Regions from separate parts of the Uliginosibacterium flavum genome, predicted to be linked through region 1. Evidence: predicted binding sites of a transcription regulator. Region 1 holds the regulator's gene; each other region holds the start of a gene.
What was found. The regulator sigma-54, encoded in region 1, starts transcription at its own class of promoters, with help from an activator protein. The targets are predictions, from matches to a motif close to TGGCACGCTTNCTGCTNA.

Region 1 (3,082 bases):
GCATCGACCACTTTCCTGGCCGCCAGACCGCTATGCTGCTCAAACAGGGCCCCCACGCACTCAAACACCGCGGCACGGGAATTCAGCGCGATATCAACAACAATCCGCTGCGGATCAAGAATCTTGGAGATCAGGTTCATGCCAGGTTCGGTCTTACTTACAGAACAGCGGCGAGTCTCCTTTCGGAGCTCGCCGCTTGTCAGGTTGGAAATTGACAGTTCAGGACTTCATCCTGCAGTCGCGGCAGGCCCATTATAGGCCTCGCCCGCCCTGCTGCGTCCAGTCCGGCCGCAGCACAGCTGAACTGTGTTGCGCGCACGCTCAGTCCGCGCTTGCAATGCTCTGGCGCTTCACGGATTCATGACCGTGATCACCGGCTTTCTCCTTGTGCTTGAGTACCTGACGATCCAGTTTGTCAGCCATCGCATCGATCGCCGCATACAAGTCATCGTCTTCACACTCCACGTGGATATCCTTACCACGCACGTGCACTGTCACTTCAGCTTTCTGTTTGAGTTTTTGTACCGAGAGGATTACATGGGTTGCCGTCACATGATCAAAATGACGAATCACCCGATCAAGCTTGGTGCTGACATACTCGCGCAGGGCGGGGGTCACTTCAAGATGGTGCCCGGTGATATTGAGATTCATAAAACACTCCTCTCCTGTTAGATCGACTTGCGCTGACTGACCGGCGGAATATTGAGCAACTCCCGGTATTTCGCGATTGTCCGGCGTGCTACCACAATACCCTGCTGGCCCAACAATTCAGCAATCCGGGCATCAGACAAAGGCTTGCGCCCGTCCTCAGCCGCAACCAGCTGGCGAATCAGCGCGCGAATCGCCGTAGCTGAACATTCACCACCCGTATCGGTGGCAACGTGACTGCCAAAAAAATATTTCAGTTCAAAGACGCCACGGGCACTGGCCATATATTTCTGAGTCGTTACCCGCGACACCGTCGACTCGTGCAATTCCAGCTCTTCAGCGATCTCGCGCAAGGTAAGCGGACGCATCGCCACTTCGCCATGCTCGAAAAACTGTCGCTGCCGATCCACTATCGCCTGTGAAACCCGCAGGATCGTGTCAAACCGCTGCTGTACGTTCTTGATCAACCACTTCGCTTCCTGCAGGTGCGTCGACAGTGTGCTGCTTACGCCCCGGTTATGGTGAAGTATATCGGCATAGACCTTGTGAATCCTTAGCCTCGGCATTGCTTCCGAATTAAGATTTACCGTCCAGGCACCCCGATATTTCCGGACAACCACATCGGGAATCACATAACGCGTCTCGGGCGCGGCAAAACGAGCACCCGGCCGGGGATTGAGGCTGCAGATCAACTCCTGCGCGGAACGCAATGCATCGTCATTACAGGACAGTCGGCGCTTGAGCTTGGCGAAGTCACGTGCGGCCAGCAACTCCAGATTGCCATCAACGATGATCATGGACAAGCGCCGTGACTCGCTCTCCGGCAGGGTCTTCAATTGCAAAAGCAGACTTTCCTGCAGGTTGCGCGCCCCGATTCCTGCCGGATCAAGGCTTTGCACCTGATGCAGGGAAATCGTCAAATCTTCCAGCTCAACATCCCATTCAGGCGGAATCAGCGGAAGAAGCTCTTCAAGCTCCTGCAGCAACAGACCGTCATCATCCAGAGCCTCGATCACCAGCATGACCAAGGCGCGATCCCGATCCGTCATGGCCATCAAGGCAACCTGACCCAACAGATGATCCCGCAAGGACGTCGCTGCGGCCTGGAGATCCTGAAAATCGCCGTCTTCACCATCGCCACTTCCGTGCGAAGCCCCTTCACTGCGCCATTCGGCGGCCTCGCCGATGTCGTCATCCGACACACTGTCGTAGGCTTCGTTGATGCTATCGGGCATGTCGGCCACGCTCGCCGCTTCATACTCGTCCTCGCCCGAAGACACGCGCTCGCTGGAGTACTCCTCACCCGCAGTGGCCATACTGGCCTCTTGCGGCTCGGGCAGAGACGGACTTGCGCCCTCATCTTCCTCGCCCGCCTCGCGTTCCAGCATCGGGTTCTCCAGCAGCATGCGCTCGATTTCCTGATTGAGTTCGAGCGTGGACAGTTGTAGCAACTTGATGGATTGCTGCAACTGTGGCGTCAAGGCCAGTTGCTGGGAGAAGCGAAGCTGAAGCGAGGGTTTCATGCGGACAGTGATACCAGCCGGCCCATGCCGGCCTGATGAAAAACGTTATAAACGGAAATGTTCACCTAGATAAACTTGGCGTACCTGATCATTTTGCACAATCTCTTCCGGCGTACCACCCGCCAGCACTTCACCCGCATTGATGATGTAAGCGTGGTCGCAAATCCCCAGTGTTTCACGCACATTGTGGTCGGTAATCAACACCCCGATTCCACGTGCTTTCAGGTAGCTAATGATCTTCTGAATATCCAGCACTGCAATCGGGTCAACCCCTGCAAAAGGTTCATCGAGCAGAATCAAACGAGGGCGGGTTGCCAGCGCCCGGGCAATTTCCACCCGACGACGCTCGCCGCCGGAAAGAGACATTGCGGTCGCATCGCGCAGATGGGCAATGTTCAACTCATCCAGCAACTCATCGAGACGCTTCGCCTGCTCTGCTTTACCCAGCTTCTGCAGCTCAAGCACCGCCAGAATATTCTCGCTGACCGAGAGTTTGCGAAATACCGAGTTTTCCTGCGGCAGGTAAGACAAACCTTGATGAGCGCGCTTGTGGATCGGCCAGTGAGTCAGATCCGCACCATCCAGATGGATGCTGCCGCCATCGGCACGCACCAAGCCAACAATCATGTAAAAACACGTCGTCTTGCCCGCCCCGTTGGGGCCCAACAAGCCCACTACCTCACCACTGCCGACCTGGAAGGAAACATCGTGCACCACGGTACGCGACTTGTAGCGTTTCTTCAGGCTGGCTACCCTAAGCAGACTCATTAAATGGTTCTTTCAACATTGTCCGGATCACTTCAACCGTAAAACCACGCGATTGCATGAAGCGCGCTTGGCGCGCCCACTCGCTTTGATCCTTCGGCAACTCACCAAATTTTTTCGCCCACACCGCACGTGCGCGCGTCAGC
Region 2 (3,082 bases), on a different contig from region 1:
CAGAGCGGCCAGGGCTTCTTCCAGGCTGGCGCAAACGGTCGGGATCAGTGCGTCTTCTTCCGGCGGCAGGTCATACAGATTCTTGTCCGCCGGCTCACCCGGATGGATCTTGTTCTGCACGCCGTCCAGGCCGGCCATCATCAGTGCGGTGAAGCACAGATACGGATTGGCCAACGGATCCGGGAAGCGGGTTTCGATACGACGCGCCTTGTCCGACTGGACGTGCGGGATGCGGATCGAAGCCGAACGGTTGCGGGCCGAGTAAGCCAGCTTGACCGGAGCTTCGTAGTGCGGAACCAGACGCTTGTAGGAGTTGGTGCCTGGGTTGGTGATGGCGTTCAGGGCCTTGGCGTGCTTGATGATGCCGCCAATGTAGAACATGGCGTATTCGGACATGCCTGCATAGCCGTTGCCTGCGAACAGGTTCTTGCCATCTTTCCAGATCGACTGGTGAACGTGCATGCCGGAACCGTTGTCGCCAACGATGGGCTTGGGCATGAAGGTTGCCGTCTTGCCGTATTGGTGGGCAACGTTGTGCACCACGTACTTCAGCAATTGGGTCCAGTCGGCGCGTTGCACCAGGGTGCTGAACTTCGTGCCGATTTCGTTCTGACCAGCGGTTGCCACTTCGTGGTGGAACACTTCAACCGGCACGCCCAGCTCTTCGAGGATCAGCACCATGGTGGCGCGGATGTCTTGATGGCTATCGACCGGCGGAACCGGGAAGTAGCCGCCCTTGACGGTCGGACGGTGGCCGGTGTTGTTGCCGCCCATGTCGTCGCCGGACGACCATGCGCCTTCGGCGGAGGTGATTTTGACCGAGCAGCCGGACATGTCAGCGGACCAGCTGATGCCGTCGAAAATGAAGAATTCGGGTTCCGGGCCGAAGAAGGCGGTATCGCCCAGGCCGGAGGACTTCAGGTAAGCCTCGCCACGGCGCGCGATGGAGCGCGGGTCGCGATCATAGCCCTTGCCGTCAGACGGCTCGATCACGTCACAGGTCATGATGACGGTGACTTCGTCGAAGAAGGGGTCGATGTTAGCCGTGTTCGGATCAGCCGACAACAGCATGTCGGAGGCTTGAATGCCTTTCCAGCCGGCGATGGACGAGCCATCAAAAGCGTGGCCGTGTTCAAACCAGTCCAGATCGACAACGTGGGACGGCACGGTTACGTGCTGTTCCTTGCCGCGGGTGTCGGTAAAGCGCAGATCAACGAACTTGGCTTCGCGGTCCTTGATCAGCTGGATAACGTCCTGAGGGGTCTTCGTGGTCACTTCAGCTCCTAACGAGTTAATTGAATCGGGTTGCGTACCTGTCCGCCATCCGCCGTGAGTGTCAATCAGGTACTTTCGGGCAGTGCGTCAAGGTCGGTTATAAGCATTTCCTGTGCCAATGTTCTGTGGCCATGCTTCCGTTCCCGACGCGTTCCGGCTTTATATATTGCCAACTTTCAGGGAGCGTCAATTGTGCCACAAGGGCGCTGTAGTGCGGATCCTTGCGCAGGCTTTGTTGTGGTGCAGTGCTGTGTTTTATTGCACCAAGATGGTGCGGCTTGGTGAGGCCGCTGCTTCATTGCATACTTTGAGCTTGTCTTTGTCGTGGATAAAACAAAATCATGGAAAATCTGACGGAGATTCTGCTCCGGGCCAGGGAGCGTGCCGAAAAAATGAAACTGCCCTATGCAGGGGCTTTGACGCCGCACGAGGCGCATGCCGTATTGCTGGGGCTGCCAGGCGCGCGCATTGTCGATGTGCGTACGCGTGCCGAGCTGGATTGGGTGGGACGGATTCCTGGTGCCATTGAAATTGAATGGAACACTTATCCCGGCGGAGTGCCCAATGCGCAGTTTGTGGCACTTCTGCAGCAACAGGTGGAGGCCTTGCAAGCGCCACTGCTCTTCATCTGCCGCAGCGGCGCGCGTTCGCACAATGCGGCGATTGCTGCTGTCACCGCCGGCATGCAGGATTGCTATAACGTGCTGGAAGGTTTCGAAGGTGACCGCAATGCGGATGGCCAACGCGGTCGTCTGGGTGGCTGGCGTCATGCCGGGCTGCCATGGCAACAAAGCTAGCAAGGTTTAAGGAGTGAGGCGGGAGGAGTAGAATTCGCAGCTTGCGGGCCTTCCCCTTACTGACTCACATCGCAGCATGCAGACTTCCATCATCGCTTTCGATTCATTCAATTCGCTTAAAGACGCCGAGGCGCATGAGCGCATCCGTGCCGCCAAGGCCAAACTTGGCAAACGCGTTGTCCTGCTGGTGCATCACTATCAGCGTGCCGATGTGTATCAACATCTTGATCTGACCGGCGACTCGCTCAAGCTTTCGCGCCTCGCGGGGGAGACGGATGCCGAGTACATCGTGTTCTGTGGCGTGCATTTCATGGCCGAAGTGGCTGACATCCTGTCCAAGCCGAACCAGATCGCGATCTTGCCGGATCTGGCGGCAGGTTGCTCAATGGCCGACATGGCCAGTTTGTCGAAGGTGGAGCGCTGCTGGCGCGAGCTGCGCGAAGTGCTGGGCACGCCGGATGAGCAGGTCACGCCGGTCACCTACATCAACTCCGCGGCCGATCTGAAGGCTTTCTGCGGCGAGCATGGCGGCATCGTCTGCACTTCAAGCAATGCACCGAAGATTCTGGAGTGGAGTTTTGCCCAGCGCGAGAAGATCCTGTTCTTCCCCGATCAGCATCTGGGCCGCTGGTCCGGCCACAAGATGGGTATTCCGCTCGAAGACATGGTGGTGTGGGACCCCGATCAGCCCTACGGCGGCCTGACCCACGACCAGATCAAGCGTGCGAAGATGCTGCTGTGGAAAGGCCATTGCGCCGTGCATCAGATGTTCCAGCCCTCGCATATTGCCAACTGGCGCGCGCAGCATCCGGATGGCTTTGTCATTTCGCATCCGGAGTCGGCCTTCGACGTTTGCCTGAATTCCGATTACGTCGGCTCTACCGAATACATCATCAAGATCGTCAAGGAAGCGCCGGACAATACGCAATGGCTGGTCGGCACCGAGCTGAATCTGGTCAATCGTCTGGCAGAAGAAGTGAAGCATCAGGGCAAGCTGGTGCAGTTCATGT
Region 3 (3,082 bases), on a different contig from region 1:
TGCTGGGCCGAGGACAGGCCGGTGCCCAGATGCTGGCCCTGACCTTTCTTGGTGCTGAAGAAGGGCTCGAAGGCTTTCAGGCGCAGATCGGGATCGATGCCGGGGCCGCTGTCGGTGACCGTGACCTCGATGCTCTGTTTGTCAGCGCGGGTGCTGATGGCGAGCAGGCGTTGCTGCCAGCCCTTGGTGTTCATGGCTTCGATGGCGTTGTCGACCAAGGCCTTGATCAGCGTGCGCAAGCGGTTCGGATGGCCTTGCAGGGTGGGCAGGACGAGCTGCGGATCCCATTGCACGGAGATGCCGGTGGCGAGAAATTTCTGTGCGGACAGGTCGAGCACGTCGCGCACGGCTTCATTCATATTGACCGGCCCGGTGATCGCGCTGCCCAGCGCTGGCACGGCGGCGCGCAGGGTTTCGAGCGCGTCCTGACCGGCCTTGAGGGCATCCGTCAGCGCAGCCTGGGCGGGATCGCAGCCGCGCCGGCCCATCACGGTGACCACGGAATTGAGGACGTTGAGCGGACCTTCGAGCTGGTACACGGCGGCCGAGAGGCTTTCGCGCAGGGCCTGCTGGCGGTTCTCGTCGGCGAGTACGGCGTGCAGGGCGGCGACGCGGGATTTCTCCTGCTCCATGACCATGCGCGTGACATCGGTGGCGACCAGCAGCAGATAGCTTTCGGCCGCCTCGTCGTAGAAGGCGTCGGTGCTGTCCTTGTCGGCAGCCACCCACACGCCGGAGCAGGCGTAGCAGCGCGGCGTGCGCCAGTGCGGGCGATCCAGGCGGATCTGCTGGTCGAGGAAGGCGTGCGCGCCCGGTTTGAAGGGGCCAAAGCCCGCGCCCAGATTGGCCCGCACGGCCTCGAGCAGCACCGCGGCGGGTTCCTGCATGCGCAGGTCGGCCATCAGCGCCTTGTAGGCGTGGTTATCCAGCAGCACGCGGTCTTCCATGTTGAGCAGGGCCAGCACCAGCGGCGCGCCATCGACGACGGATTCGATCAGCGCCTTCTGGTTGCGCACGGCGCATTCGAGCTTGTGCAGCTCGGTGATGTCGCGGTGCAGGCCGAGGAAGTGCGAGATCTCGCCAGCCTCGTCCAGCACCGGGGTGATGGTCAGGTCGGCCAGATACTTGCCGCCATCCTTGCGGCTATTGACCAGACGCCCGCTCCAGGGCTGCTTGCTGTTGATCTGCTGCCACAGCGCCTTGTAAACGCCGGGCGGAGTGGTGTGGTTCGACAGGATGCTCTGGTTCAGGCCGACGGCATCTTCCGGGCTGAAGCCGGTCTTGCGGGTGAAGGCCGGGTTGACGTATTCGATGTTGGCGCGCGGATCGGTGATCGAGATCGCGATGTCGGCCTGCTCCACGGCGGCGCGATACAGCGCGGCGGGGATGGAGCGCACGGAGCTGCGCGGAGTGGCGGTTTTCTTTTTCGGACTGGGCATGACGGGCCTCGCATGGGATTCAGGCTGCTTCAGACGGGTTAATGCAGCTTCCGTGCCTTCTCGTGCCCGTTCGCGCAGACGATCCGGTTTCCTTGCGCTGGCTCAAACCCTGTCGACGCAATGGGCTTTGTCGTATCCATTCGTCGGCTTGTTGCATCCCCTACAAGCCGCGCGCAGCTTGCCTCCCCGGCCTGCATGCCTGCAGATGCCCGCAAATGGCGGCTGCGCAAGGCATGCACGCACCGGATCGGTGCTGCGCCCAAAACTTGGCACGGATTCTGCGAAAGGGGAGCCAGGAGGTTGTACCCGACATGAGTGAATACCTGATCCTGCTGGTGACCACGGCGCTGGTGAATAACGTGCTGATGGCGAAATTTCTGGGCCTGTGTCCGTTCATGGGCGTGTCCAAAAACATCGATAGCGCACTGGGCATGGGCTTGGCGACGACTTTCGTGATCACGGTGGCCTCCGGCGCGGGCTGGATGATCGACCACTTTCTGCTCGCCCCACTGGGGCTGGAATACCTGCGCATCCTGACCTTCATCGTGGTGATCGCCGCGACGGTGCAGTTCGTCGAGGCGGTGGTGAAGAAGTCGGTGCCGGGGCTGTATCGCGCGCTGGGCATCTACCTGCCGCTGATCACGACCAACTGTGCGGTGCTGGGCGTGGCCCTGCTCAACGTGCAGGAAGGCAACAGTTTCGTGAAGAGCCTGGTGTATGGCTTCGGCTCATCGATGGGCTTCACCCTGGTGATGGTGATGTTTGCCGGGCTGCGCGAGCGTCTGGTGCTGGTCAAGGTGCCGGCTGCGTTTGACGGCGTGCCGATCACCTTCGTGCTGGCGTCCTTGCTGTCGCTGGCCTTCATGGGTTTTGCCGGCCTGAACTTCAATTAAGGAGATCGCGATGATTGCAGCCATTCTGAGTTTGACCGCGCTGGGCCTGATTCTCGGTCTGGGCCTGGGTTACGCGGCGAAAGTCTTTGCGGTGGAGGGCAACAGCCTAGTCTCCGAGCTGGTCGAGATGATGCCCGGCACCAACTGTGGTCAATGCGGTCTGGCTGGTTGCGGCGCGGCGGCGGAGGCGGTGGTGGAAGGCAACGCCGCAGCGACGGTTTGCCCCGGCGGCGGTGTGGCGCTGGCCCAGGCGATTGCGGCCAAGCTGGGGATCACCTTGTCGCTTGATGGTGTGGCGGACAAAGGCCCGATGGTGGCCGAGGTGGCGGAAGAGATCTGCATCGGTTGCGGCAAGTGCATGAAGCATTGCGCGACGGATGCCATTGTCGGCGCAGCGAAACAGATTCATGGCGTGCTGCATGAGGCCTGTACGGGTTGTGGCGGCTGCATGGATGACTGCCCGACGGGCGCGATCATCTTGCGTCCGCTGCCGCAGACGCTGCGTGACTGGAACTGGAGCAAACCAGCCCTGGCTTGAAACGATTGTCGGGTTTGGCCTGTCGCTAAACCGACCTGTGAAATGCCGGCGCTGGCCGCCTGAGGAGAAGAATATGGGTATGCTTGAAATGCTGAACGGAGCGCGCTGGGGCGTGCATCCGCATGACGATCACAAACGCCCGGCGGCCGATGTGCCGCTGCGCGTGATGAGCCTGCCGGCAAAGCTGTGTGTGCCATTGCTGCAGCACGTAG

Region 2: a site for sigma-54 is predicted at 1,376-1,393, ahead of glnA (type I glutamate--ammonia ligase). Genes of this name have one in related genera too.
Region 3: a site for sigma-54 is predicted at 1,480-1,497, ahead of nifL (nitrogen fixation negative regulator NifL). Genes of this name have one in related genera too.

Annotation. Positions count from the first base shown of each region.
Region 1 covers NZ_JBEWZI010000002.1:120,463-123,544, forward strand. Annotated here, with positions in the region: gene ABXR19_RS02225 (PTS sugar transporter subunit IIA) at 1-140, opposite strand, end outside; gene hpf (ribosome hibernation-promoting factor, HPF/YfiA family) at 322-651, opposite strand; gene ABXR19_RS02235 (RNA polymerase factor sigma-54) at 669-2,171, opposite strand; gene lptB (LPS export ABC transporter ATP-binding protein) at 2,217-2,939, opposite strand; gene recX (recombination regulator RecX) at 2,926-3,082, opposite strand, start outside.
Region 2 covers NZ_JBEWZI010000022.1:5,344-8,425, reverse strand. Annotated here, with positions in the region: gene glnA (type I glutamate--ammonia ligase) at 1-1,275, opposite strand, end outside; gene ABXR19_RS16430 (rhodanese-like domain-containing protein) at 1,617-2,072, shown strand; gene nadA (quinolinate synthase NadA) at 2,149-3,082, shown strand, end outside.
Region 3 covers NZ_JBEWZI010000006.1:4,746-7,827, forward strand. Annotated here, with positions in the region: gene nifL (nitrogen fixation negative regulator NifL) at 1-1,439, opposite strand, end outside; gene rsxA (electron transport complex subunit RsxA) at 1,751-2,332, shown strand; gene ABXR19_RS06895 (RnfABCDGE type electron transport complex subunit B) at 2,343-2,870, shown strand; gene rsxC (electron transport complex subunit RsxC) at 2,944-3,082, shown strand, end outside.